DNA from 2 places in the Secundilactobacillus muriivasis genome. Region 1 is predicted to be linked to the other one. Evidence: predicted binding sites of a transcription regulator. Region 1 holds the regulator's gene; the other holds the start of a gene.
What was found. Region 1 encodes NrdR, which represses ribonucleotide reductase genes. Its sites were predicted from a motif close to ACACNATATATNGTGT; they were not measured.

Region 1 (8,445 bases):
TCAGTCACGGTCGAGTCCGCGACGCATTAATTTAGAAATGGCTTAAAAAATCCCAAATTTTACGGGAAAGCTGTGCTAAAATAAATGGTAAGGTCCAAATGGTTTACCGCTGGCAATCGGTGAACCAGTACACAAAATTATTAATTGAAGCGATGAAAAGAGGATTTTGATGGACAACACAACGACGTATTACTTTGTTGGAATCAAAGGATCAGGTATGAGTTCACTAGCACTCATCTTACACGATAAGGGGTATCAGGTAGCGGGCTCAGATATTACCCAATATACGTTCACGCAACGTGGGTTGGAACAAGCCAAGATTCCGGTTTACCCATTTGATGAAGCAAACATTCACGAAGGGTTGACCGTGATTGCGGGGAACTCATTTACGGATGACCATCCAGAAATTAAAAAAGCACGGGATCTAAACTTACCCGTTTACCGGTACCACGAATTCTTAGGAAAAGTCATTGAAGGCTATACCAGTATCGGGGTAGCCGGTGCCCATGGTAAGACCAGTACAACTGGCTTACTGTCACACGTGTTATCTGGGATTGCACCAACCAGTTACCTCATTGGTGACGGAACTGGTAAGGGGACACCTAACGCCCGGTTCTTCGTGTATGAAGCGGATGAATACCGTCGTCACTTCTTAGCTACGAAACCAGATTACGCAATCATGACGAACATTGACTTTGATCATCCTGACTACTACAAGGATATTGATGATGTGTTCAGCGCCTTCCAAAGCTTTGCTAACCAAGTTAACAAGGGTATCTTCGCTTGGGGCGATGATGAAAATCTACGTCGTTTGAAGACGGATGTGCCAGTTTACTATTATGGGACGAGCGATGAAGACGACTTCCAAGCCCGCAACATCAAGCGGACGACAAAGGGCTCTCAATTTGACGTGTACTATCACGACGAATTCTTGGGCAACTACCACGTGCCATTGTTTGGCGAACACAACGTTTTGAACAGCTTAGCTGTGATTGCCGTTGCCTACTTTGAAGAAGTCGACTTAGACGAAATCAAGAAGGAATTACTGAGCTTTAAGGGTGTTAAGCGTCGGTTTGCTGAACGCCAAATTGCCGATATGACGGTCATTGATGACTACGCGCACCATCCATCTGAAATTCGGGCAACCCTAGATGCTGCTCGGCAAAAATACCCTGATCGTGAAGTTATTGCGGTGTTCCAACCACATACCTTTACCCGGGTGATTGCCTTGATGGACGATTTTGCTAAGGCCTTGAATAACGCTGATCACGTATACTTAACTGATATCTTCAGTTCTGCACGTGAAAGCAACGGTAGCGTTTCAAGTGAAGACTTAGCTAAGAAGATCGCCAAGGGTGGCCAAATCTTGAAGTTGGACAACATGTCGCCACTTCTGGATTACCACAACGCCGTCGTTGTCTTCATGGGTGCCGGTGACGTTCAAAAGTACGAACGGGCATATGAAGAATTATTAACGCACTTGTCACTAAAAGATAACTAAATCGATTGAAAGAAGATTGGCAGTTAGTGCCAGTCTTTTTTTGTTGAATTGAGCGCGAATAGCCGAATCTTTTCAAATACTTAACAAATAAATAATAATTGATCTAAATGATTATTTTTGATTGCGTTTCTCACTAGAACTGATACAATTGTTTGACAAATAGAGAATTAATCTAAGGAGGAATCTGATTGAACAATTATGATGAGCAGCCACGGCGGGTTATTAATGCTGACGTTGGCTTGAACCGCTTTTTGACGAAGATGTATGGGTGGATGGCCTTGGCCATTTTACTGTCGGCTGTCGCAGCGTTTTATGTCAGCACGACACCGGCACTAATGAGCATTTTTGTTGGGCCAACACGCTGGTTACCAATCATTGTTTGGTTTGTCTTTCCGTTTATCGTGACGGGCCAAGCGTTAAAGCGACCGTCACTTAGTTTTACGTTACTCATGGTTTACGCGTTGATCACTGGTGGGGTCTTCTCCATGTACAGTTTGATCTACAGCGGTGGGACGTTAGTTTCGGCCTTCGTTTCCAGCGCAATCTTGTTTATCGTGATGGCGCTGTTTGGGACGTTTACCAAGCGTGATTTAAGTCGCGTTGGTGCGCAAGCCACTTCAGCGTTGATCGCGTTGATTATTGCGTTTGTAATCAACATGTTCTTACAAAGTCCCGCAATCGCGTACGTCTTCTCGTTCATTGGCGTGATTATCTTTACTGCCTTAACCGCTTCTGATAGTCAAAAAATGAAGCAAATCTATCTGAACAGCGATGGTAGCGCAAGCTCAACGACCGGGATTGCCGTTATTGGCGCAATGCAACTTTACCTTGATTTTGTGAACCTGTTTATCTTCTTGCTGCAGATTTTTGGTGGTTTTGGGAACAGGGATTAATATTAGATTGTTATGATTAGCCTGGACGAATTGTCTGGGCTTTTTTGTTTGCTGTCACTTGTGTTCAGCGTAAGTGTTGGGTGCGCTTTGGGTGTTGGCTGTTTGTCATCGCTTCGCTCGCCAAAGCCGCATTGAAAAGCGCTCGTTCAGGCTACAAAATTCGGCGCCGCTTAAACTGTCATTTCTAGGGTTCCTGAAGTTGTAGAAACTTGTCAACCACGCGCTTTCCGGCCACCACGCCGAATGGTGCTGCACGAGACTGAGAGCTGCATGTAAGGTGAGTCCGGTAAACCCGCCAGGCCCGGGCGCCTTCACCGGACTCACCTTACACACTGCTCTCAACCCGTCTCGCTCCGCACACTTACGCTGGACACAAACGACAGCAGAGTACCAATAAGTTACTAATTCAAGTTAAATAAATCGCCCACCCAAGGGCATTTTTGGTACACTAGAAGGGACGACAAATCGTGGAGGATCTGAAATGACAGAATCGAAAAAATTGTTATTAATTGACGGCAACAGTGTGGCGTTCCGCGCTTTCTTTGCACTGTATACGTCATTGAATAGTTTTACTAATGCTGAAGGGCTACACACCAACGCCATCTTCGGATTCAATAAAATGCTAGACATTATGTTGAAAGACGTTAAACCAACGGATGCACTAGTTGCATTTGATGCGGGTAAGGTGACCTTTCGGACGAAAAAATACAGCGATTACAAGGGTGGCCGTTCTAAGACGCCGCCAGAACTTTCCGAACAAATGCCAGTTATTCGCAAATTGTTGGCTGCTCGCGGCATCAAATCATATGAGTTGCCTAACTATGAAGCCGATGACATTATTGGCACGATGGCTAAACAAGCCGAAGCTGCTGGTTACGAAACTACGATTTTCACTGGGGATCGGGATTTGACCCAACTAACATCCGCTCACACAACGGTGGCAGTTTCTAAAAAGGGTGTTAGCGAAGTTGAAAGTTATACGCCAGCCCACGTGGAAGAAAAACTCGGCGTTCGACCAGATCAAATTATTGAAATTAAAGGGCTGCAAGGTGATACATCGGACAATTATCCTGGTGTTTCAGGAATTGGCCCTAAGACGGCGGTTAATTTGATTCAAAAATACGGCACGATTGACGGCGTCTACGACCACATCGACGACATTACCGCCAAGAAAATGAAGGAACACTTGATTGAAGATAAGGATTCTGCGTTCCAATCACGTGATTTAGCAACGATTCGGCGGGATGCACCGCTTGAAATTGGGTTGGATGAATTGACCTATGCCGGTGACCAAACTGATGAGTTAGTGGCCTTTTATCAACAAATGAACTTTCAGTCATTCTTGCAGGATATGAACAAAGGTGAGGATGCCAGTGATGTTTTGGGCCTGACGCCCGTTAACTTTACGGTGCTGACAGCTGAAAACGTGGCTGAAGTGGGTCAGTTAAAGGATCATGTGACCTTTTATCTAGAAATGCTAGACGCCAATTACCACACCGCAACCTTGGATGGCTTTGTTGTTGGGAGTGGTGAAACATGGTACGTGAGTCGTGATGTTGAGTTACTCCAAACGGCGCCGATCAAATCACTATTGGCTAGTGAAACAATCAGTAAGGACGTGTTCGATGCCAAACGAACCTATGTCGGGTTACATCGATTAGGCGTTACATTGAACAACGTTGATTTTGATTTACTGTTGGCATCGTACTTGCTTGACACCAATGAAAATAGCAACGATTTAGGTAGTTTAGCCTTCCAACACGGTTACCATCAGATTCAAAGTGATGAAGAAGTTTACGGTAAGGGGGTTAAGCGGGCGATTCCAGATGATGACCAAATTTTCTTTGAGCATTTAACGCGAAAGGGCATCACGATTGAGTCGTTAAAGGCGTCCCTATTTACCCAACTCGATCAAAATGAACAACGCCGGTTATATGAAGACCTTGAACTGCCAATGGCCTTTGTTTTGGCGCGAATGGAAATTGCCGGTATCACGGTGGATACTGATCGGTTGAGCAACATGCAGAGCCAATTCACCGAACTGCTGGCGCAGATTCAGCAGACCATTTTTGAAGAGGCCGGTGAAGAATTTAAAATCAGTTCACCAAAGCAGTTAAGTCATATTTTATTTGAGAAAATGGGCTTAACGCCACTTAAAAAGACCAAAACGGGATACTCAACCTCAGTTGACGTCCTGGAAAAATTAGCCGCTGAGGCGCCAATTGTTGAGAATATTTTAAAATACCGCCAGATTGCAAAGATTCAGTCCACCTACGTTGAGGGTCTCTTAAAGGTTGTCCATTCAACGGATCAAAAGGTGCACACGCGCTATACGCAAACGTTGACGCAGACTGGCCGATTGTCTTCGGTAGATCCTAATCTCCAAAATATTCCGATTCGAACCGAAGAGGGGCGCCGGATTCGACAAGCCTTCGTGCCAAGTCATCCGGGGTGGCAGATTTTTTCATCTGACTACTCTCAAATCGAATTGCGGGTTTTAGCGCACATTACCCATGATGCGAACCTTCAAGCAGCCTTCCGAGACAACGAAGACATTCATGCTAGCACGGCTCGGCGAATCTTTAAGTTGATGCCGGATGAAGAAGTGACACCAAATATGCGGCGCCAAGCCAAGGCCGTCAACTTCGGTATCGTTTACGGCATCAGTGATTTTGGCTTATCCCAAAACATTGGTATTTCCCGGAAACAGGCCCGTCAATTTATTGATACCTACTTTGAAGAATATCCTGGCGTTAAGCAGTATACCGAAGACGTGGTTGCACAAGCGAAGGAAACCGGGTACGTTGAAACGATTGCTCACCGCCGTCGGTATTTACCGGATATTAACGCCAGCAACTTTAATCAACGCTCATTTGCTGAACGAACGGCCATGAACACGCCAATTCAAGGCAGTGCGGCGGATATTATTAAAATTGCGATGATCAACATGGAAGCGGCTTTAAAAGACATGCAAGCGATCATGTTGCTACAGGTTCATGATGAACTGATTTTTGAAGCGCCAGCTGAAGAAATCGCAACGCTTGAACAACTCGTGCCTAAAGTGATGGATTCGGCAGTTAAGCTTGAAATTCCGCTAAAGGTGGAGAGTCATTATGGGGATACTTGGTACGATGCCAAGTAATTAAGTTAAGAGATCGGAGGGCGAACGAATGCCTGAATTACCAGAAGTTGAAACGGTGCGTCGGGGCCTGACCCGGTTAGTCGAAGGGGCGACGATCGACCACGTTGACGTCTTGTACGAAAAGATGGTCGATCCCGAACCAGAAGCGTTTAAAGAACAGTTAAAAGGAAAAACAATCGAAGCAATCGATCGCCGGGGCAAGTATCTCTTGTTTCGGTTCAATGATGACCTTACCATGGTGTCTCATTTGCGGATGGAGGGCAAATACGACGTTCAGCCGGATGATGCACCAATCACGAAGCACACCCACGTGATCTTTCATCTAACGGATGGTCGTGCACTTCGGTACACGGATACTCGTAAGTTTGGTCGCATGAATCTGTTAAAAACCGGGACGGAATCGCAACTGATTGCCGGCCTGAAGAAGATGGGACCCGAACCCACGGCAGAAACGTTAACGGTTGACTACATGACCAAAATCTTTGCGAAGAGTAAAAAAGCCATTAAGCCGTTTTTGTTGGATCAAAATAACATTGCAGGGCTGGGCAATATCTACGTGGATGAAACGCTGTGGATGAGCCGAATCAATCCGCTGCAACAGGCTAACACGATTCCGGCATTTCGAATTCGGCAGCTGCGCGATAATATCATCAAAGAAATTAGTCACGCCATCAGTGGTCACGGCACGACTGTCCATTCGTTTTCAACGGCGTACGGCGAGGCGGGTCAGTTCCAAAATCAGCTCAACGTATATGGCCGCAAGGGTGAACCGTGTGTCCGGTGTGGCACCCCAATTGAAAAGACAAAAGTGGCGCAACGCGGGACGCATTTTTGTCCAGCTTGCCAAGCACTTCAAGAAACACCTAGTGAAACGATGGTCTTGGGATTAACGGGGGGCATTGCTTCTGGTAAATCAATGGTGAGCGCTTTTTTCAAGACGCATGGTGTGCCCATTATTGATGCTGATCAAGTTGCTCGTGAAGTTGTCGTTCCCGGATCAACCGGTTTGACTCAGATTCAACAGACCTTTGGCTGGCAAATCATTCAACCAGATGGCACTTTGGATCGTAAAGCGCTTGGCAGTTTGGTGTTCGGTCAACCTGAAGCCTTAGCGAAGCTCAATGCCATCATGCTGCCCCTGATTCAAGCAGCAGTGACTGCCCAGATGGCAACCTATCGCAAACAAAACGTGCCATTAGTTGTCTATGATGCGCCAACGCTGTTTGAATCGAAGGGTGCATCGTTAGTCGATGAAATTATGGTGGTGTCGTTACCGGAAGACATACAGTTAGCGCGGTTAATGGCCCGTGATCAAACAACTGAAGCGGATGCAATGAAGCGCATTAAGAGTCAATTACCACTCGATGAAAAAATCAAACGGGCCGATATTGTGATCGATAATAGCGGAACAGTTGAAAAAACAAAAGCGCAAGTGGTAAAATGGCTTGATGAAGCTGGTTTTAGCACGTTATTAAATACTGCCAAGCAGGCTTGATCGCACGATAAACTGTAAGAAGAGGTGAGACGATGCATTGTCCACACTGTCACTATAATGGCTCCCGGGTCGTTGATAGTCGACCAACTGATGAAGGGCGCGTGATTCGCCGCCGCCGTGAATGTGAAAACTGTGGTTTTCGGTTCACGACGTTTGAACGAATTGAAGTAACGCCGTTGTTGGTGATCAAGAAAAATGGCACTCGAGAAGAATTTAACCGTGAGAAAGTGCTCCGGGGGATCATTCGCTCTGCTGAAAAACGGCCGGTTGGCATGGATGTCATGACCAAGGTCGTTGATGAAGTGGAAAACGAAATTCGGGCACTGGGGGAAAACGAAGTCTCTAGTCAACTGATCGGTGAGTACGTCATGAAACGATTGGCCGATATTGATGAAATTTCCTACATCCGTTTTGCGAGCGTTTATCGCCAATTTAAGGATATGAGTGTCTTTTTGGAAGAACTTAAAGACGTCATGAAAAAGGATAAACAAAAAGAAGATCCTGAATCAAAATAGAAATGAGGCATGACCATGACGGCAACCCCACAACCGTTGCAACCTAAAACAACGGTGGCAGTCGTTGCAACGCGGCCGCTCACTGATGCACAACGCGATGTCTTAGATCAGCTGTATCAGCCGATTTTAGGCGTGGCCGCGTACACGCTAGCAGTTGTTTTATGGCGTCAAGTATCGCTGACGCCTGAACTGCAGGTGTCGCTAAATCATAGTGAGCTGTTGACGTTACTCAATATTGGCATGAATCCTCTGCAAGAAGCCCGTTACCGCTTGGAAGCAACGGGCTTGTTGCAGTCGTATCAAAATCAACCAGATCGATTACCAGAATTGATTTATGAATTAAAATCACCGGTGACGAGCGATATGTTTTTCAACGATGATCTGTTAAGTCTGTTACTTTTAGAAACGGTGGGCGAACGGCAATTTAAACGTTTAAAGACCCATTTTTTAGCGCGCCCGTTGAATCGAAGTGGTTGGCAAAATATTAGTCGTCAGTTTTTGGATGTCTTTCAGTTGGATGGCCGGTTGATTGCTGAACCGCCCAAGGTGATTCAGACAACTAAGCAAGAACTTGCTGAACAGGAATCGGCCGCCAACACGTTACCCAACGCAATTACGACTAGTACAGACTTTGATTTTTCATTATTGGTTGATATTTTGAAGCGGGCTTACGTGGACTTAGATGATATTCAAAAATACCGCAACGTCATTCTTAACGAGCACGTCTTGTATGATATTGACGAAACTGAAATGGCCAGTTTGATTGGTGAGGCCACCGATTTGGTGACTAATAAACTCGATATTAATCGGTTAAAAACAACCATTGCGTCACAATACCGGAAACGGTCACTTTCTGAGCAGACGGCAACTCCAGCACAACCGCAACCGGTAAAACAATC
Region 2 (5,300 bases), on a different contig from region 1:
AGACCGACCTCTTGTTGGCGGGGTTTCGGCATCAGGATCACACTCCCGAAAATCTATCATGAAGGGCTAAACTGTCGTATGATGACAATCGCGAACATCTCAGTAAGCGTTGAACGGCAACGTTACCGCATTGAGTCAGCAATACCTTCAAGCGCATTAAGCCATCGTTCAGAATAAATTGACGTTTGTTCATCGTGCTGATAAAGCGTTAACTGATAGCCAATTCTGGTGTTGAGTGACTCAACACCAGTCGTTACAATATCGCAACCAGTCGATCAGTTAGGCGCTTGAGATGATCTGCGATAGTAGTGAATTGCGCCAATGTGAGATTTCGGTAAGCAGCTAGGTGGATGCTGTGTCGCGATGATTGGCGGTTGTTGGTGTTCTTCCGACAACCGCCAATCATCGGGGACGAAGTTAAGATTCGCACGGGTTTTGGCGAGGCTTAACTTCGAGGTTTGAGACCGCTCTTTGGCTCAGACCGGCCCCACTGCAGGAACCTAGCCGCTTACCGGAATCGACAGTTTACACCCAACCCCGCATTTCACAAACTCACAGCAAGAATGCTTACGCTGGACACAAACGTAAGCATAAAAAATCGCCACCCCATAAAACATCATGAGGTGACGATCAATAGACGATTTAATTTAACTTACTATAGTAGGTTACTTAATAACCGTTTGCCCACCCATGTATGGTTGGAGGGCTTCTGGAATGTTAACCGTGCCGTCTGCGTTTTGGTAGTTTTCCAAAACGGCAGCGACCGTCCGGCCAACGGCTAAGCCAGAACCGTTCAAGGTGTGAACGTACTGGAGCTTACCGTTTTCGTCACGGTATTGGATGTGTGCCCGACGTGCTTGGAAGTCGGTACAGTTTGAACAACTTGAGATTTCACGGTATTTGTCTTGGAATGGTAACCAAACTTCCAAGTCATGCGTCATGGCAGCCGTAAAGCTCATATCACCCGTAGTCAAAGTGATCACGTGGTGGGCCAAGCCTAACTTCTTCAATAAGTCTTCAGCATGATTGGTCATCTTCTCCAACGCATCCCATGATTGTTCAGGCTTCGTGAATTGCACCATTTCAACTTTGTTAAATTGGTGTAACCGGATCAAGCCTCGGGTATCACGACCGGCACTCCCGGCTTCTGAACGGAAGGCTGGTGACAACGCGGTAAACTTAACGGGTAACTTGGTATCATCGATCACTTCATCACGGTAGAAGTTGACCAATGGCACTTCAGCCGTTGGAATCAACGTTTCGTCGGCTTCCTTCAATGAATAAACGTCTTCGGTAAACTTAGGGAATTGACCAGTCCCAAACATGGATTCACTGTTCACCATGTATGGTGGCAAGATTTCGGTAAAGCCGGCCTTTTCATTTTCGTCCAAGAAGAAGTTGTAGATGGCCCGTTCCAGACGTGCGCCTTGACCAACGTAGTATAAGAAACGACTGCCAGAAACTTTGGCGCCACGTTCGAAATCTAAGATGCCCAGCGCTTCACCAATTTCCCAGTGAGACTTTGGTTCGAAGTCAAACGTTGGAATCTCGCCCCACTTCCGCAATTCAACACTGCCGTCTTCAGTTAAACCAACGGGCACGTTGTCGTTAGGAATGTTTGGTAAGCGTGATGCCTTATCGTGAACGTCATCCGCAATCTGGGTCAACTGTTCATCTAGTGCCTTGATATCAGCACTCACTTGTTTCATTTGGTTGATCTTGTCGCTAGCATCTTCCTTGTTACGCTTCAACTGCGAGATTTCGTCTGACACTTGGTTACGGTCAGCCTTCATCGTTTCTGACTTGACGATCAAGTCACGACGTTGTTGGTCAAGATCAAGCAGTGCATCGATCTCAGCGGCGTCAACACCCCGCGTGGCTAACTTTTCCTTTACAAAATCCGGCTGTGTCCGAACTAACTTTAAATCAATCATGGTAAATCTCCTCTCGTATTATCGGACCGCAAAAAAAGCTTCCGCCCCAAAAAGTTGGGACGAAAGCTCGCGGTACCACCCAAGTTTGTAGCCATTGCTACACACTCAATTATCGGTAACGGTGATGACCCGTACAGGATTAACTGTCCGCTTTGACGTGGCGGAGTTTCGACGTAACGGTTTTCAGAATACCCCGTCTCTCTGATCGTCTACTTAAACCACATCGCGTTTAATGAACTACTCTTAGTTTACGATATCTCGTTTCATTTAGCAAGCCACACCCGGCGACCCGTTTAAAGGTTGAGTTCAGCCATCTTGTTGTCGACTAACTCAAGCACCCGTTTTTGGGCGGCTGTGTCTTCAACAAAGTCGAGTTCGTCACCGTTGATCATCATTTTAGGTGACTTATCGTAGTTGTTATACCAATCAATATAGCGTTCGTCCAATTCCTTGTAGTAGTTGTACAGGCTTGGATCTTGCTCGATCTGTTCAAATGACCGGCCGCGCTTCTTGATACGTGACAACATGGTGTCAAAGGAGATACTGATGTGGATCAAGAGGTCTGGGTTCTTCTTGTGTGGCGTATCTGGCAGTTCTTCCATCATGTTTTGAAGCAGTGAATCATAAATGTCGACTTCAGTCTGGGTTGCCCGACCTAAATCAGCGTTTAATCTGAATAACAGTGAATCTTCAAAAATTGACCGGTCCAAAACCGTTTCATCATCCTTGAAGGCTTCCTTGATGCTCTCAAGCCGTTTATTCAAGAAATAAATTTGGAGCAAAAAGCCGTATTTTTTTGGATTCTGATAAAACAACGGTAAAATCTCGTTGTCTTCTACGGACTCGTAAAAGGCCGGTTTGTTTAAGTGATCCGCCAATAAGTTGGTCAGGCTGGTTTTACCAGCGCCGATGGTGCCAGATAGTACGATCATCAGATAATTTCTCCTTTAACTTCAACTTCAAAAATCAGCACTATCCATTGTATCATCACTTGGTCGAAATGCAATATCTAGTGGTCATTCTCATGAGGGTTTTATGGAATCACGGGGCCCTGATTCATTGCAGAGACTGGTATCATCGGGTTTGCTGAGACCAATAAAAAAACGGTGCTGCCTCTCCATTGAGAAGGTAACACCGTCAACTCATTTAACTTTAATGCGTTACATCTTACGCTTATGTGGCGCTACATCCACTTCGTCCAACGGCACCATCTTGGTATGATGGCGAACCTTATAGTACACAAACAAGACGATGAACAATGGCACACTCAGGTAAGTGACACCGATTTGTTCCCAGTCAAATTGCGCGAAGGCCGTAGTATTTTGACCCGCGATGACCAAGATACACAAGACGAGTGCCAGAATTGGGCCGAATGGGAACCACTTTGCATGGTATTTTAACTCACTCAAATCATGGCCCTGCTTAACGAACGCCCGCCGGAAGCGGAAGTGGGAGATGGCGATCCCTAACCAGGCAATGAAGCCGGTCAAACCAGATGCCGCAACTAACCACGTGTAAACTTGTGGCCCCGCCACACTGGTGATGAAGGCCAAAGCGCCAATCACCGTAGTGGCAACTTGGGCGCGCAATGGCACCCCGTTTTTAGTTGTGTGTTGGAAATACGTTGGCGCGTACCCATCTAACGACAATGAGTACAGCATCCGAGATGAGGCATACATCCCGGAGTTGGCCGCTGAAATGACAGACGTCAAGATAACGGCGTTCATCACGCTAGCAGCAGCGGCTAATCCAGCGCGCTTGAAGACCAAGGTAAATGGACTGATGGCAATATCAGTTGCGGATGACCCCAACAAATCAGGACTCGTGTAAGGAATCAAGCAGGCAATCACGAAGATGGCGAGAATGTAAAACAATAAGATTCGCCAGAACACTTCGTTGATGGCCTTTGGAATACTCTTTTCAGGTGTTGCAGATTCACCAGCCGTGATACCGACCAATTCAGTCCCTTGGAACGAGAACCCGGCAACAACGAACACGCTCAGCATGGCTGGCATGCCGCCAACGAACGGTGCCTTTTTATAGGTAAAGTTCTCAAGACCGGTTGCGTGACCACCCATGATGCCAAAGATGGTCAAAACTCCAACGATCAAGAAGATGATGACGGTCACCACTTTGATCATGGCCATCCAGTACTCGGTTTCCCCGAACGCCTTAACGGTCAACGCATTGATCATGAAGATAATGACTAAGACCGCCACACTCCAGATCCACCCCGGAATATCCGGTAACCAGAACTTCATCACCAGCGCCGCGGTACTAATATCCACCGCTAGCGTGATTGCCCAGTTAAACCAGTAGTTCCAGCCCATCGCAAATCCCAACGCAGGATCGACATACTTGGTTGAATAGGTCGCAAACGACCCCGAAACTGGCATGTTAGTTGCCATTTCACCCAAACTCGTCATTAAGAAGTAAACCATGACCCCTAAGGCGATGTAGGCAACTAAGCCACCACCAGGTCCGGCGGTTGAAATTGCGGACCCACTGGCAACGAAGAGCCCGGTCCCAATACTTCCCCCTAACGCAATCATTGAGAGGTGACGCGTCTTGAGTTCGCGCTTCACTTCATGGTCGTTTGTTTGTTGCTCTGCCATTTTGCACACTCACTTTCTATCATTGATCTACGGTTATTTTGATCATGAGGTGCCCAATTCCAACTTAAAAGGGCCTCCTCACAAGCACACACCTGCGAGAAGACCCGACTTAAATTCATCGTTTCATCTAACGTAGGAAGCGCTCCGCAACACATCGTTGCGACAGTTCCTGCCCTCTTAAGACAGATCCCAACCAGCGTACTCATCAGCGTACCCTAGCTTCGGCAACGTCCCCTTTAACTACTGATCGTCAATCCTGATGGACTTCACAGCAGCGACTCTTGAACATCGCACCTCTTCTTTTAACGCTACCCATATTACTCCCCTCGGTGAGGCATTGCAACCGTTTCGTCACCGACCAAGGTTAGAATTGGGTAAGAATCTCAGCTTAAGCCCGAGCCAACTGATAGATCACTTCGGTCTGGCCGGGTTGATACAGTGCATTTTGTGGGTGTTGAAATTCATCAACGTAATGGAAGCCCAGTTTGACTAACACACGCTGTGATTGCGCGTTCGTTTTTAGAAAGCTTGCCCAGATCACGTTGAATAGTTGCCGGTCAAATACCGCGTGAATCAGCGCTTGCCCGGCTTCCGTCATATAACCATGACCCCAATAAGCTTCATTTAGCACGTACCCTAAATCACATTCCTGATCAGAAACTTCACCTTCAGAAGTAATTCGGTCATAAAACCCGATGCTACCGATCACCCGAGCTGTCGTTCGTTCAACCACCGCCAACACAAAGCCCTG

Region 2: the regulator NrdR is predicted to act here: its motif matches at 2,935-2,950, upstream of ACYVR3_RS15860 (deoxynucleoside kinase).

Annotation. Positions count from the first base shown of each region.
Region 1 is NZ_BAABMI010000017.1:6-8,450, reverse strand. Features, by position in the region: gene murC (UDP-N-acetylmuramate--L-alanine ligase) at 170-1,501, shown strand; gene ACYVR3_RS04670 (Bax inhibitor-1/YccA family protein) at 1,690-2,394, shown strand; gene polA (DNA polymerase I) at 2,876-5,536, shown strand; partial or broken gene mutM (DNA-formamidopyrimidine glycosylase) at 5,565-6,389, shown strand; gene coaE (dephospho-CoA kinase) at 6,411-7,031, shown strand; gene nrdR (transcriptional regulator NrdR) at 7,064-7,546, shown strand; partial or broken gene ACYVR3_RS04645 (replication initiation and membrane attachment family protein) at 7,562-8,445, shown strand, end outside.
Region 2 is NZ_BAABMI010000097.1:62-5,361, forward strand. Features, by position in the region: gene serS (serine--tRNA ligase) at 666-1,934, opposite strand; gene ACYVR3_RS15860 (deoxynucleoside kinase) at 2,228-2,866, opposite strand; gene ACYVR3_RS15865 (amino acid permease) at 3,095-4,549, opposite strand; lysine riboswitch at 4,679-4,856, opposite strand; gene ACYVR3_RS15870 (GNAT family N-acetyltransferase) at 4,938-5,300, opposite strand, start outside.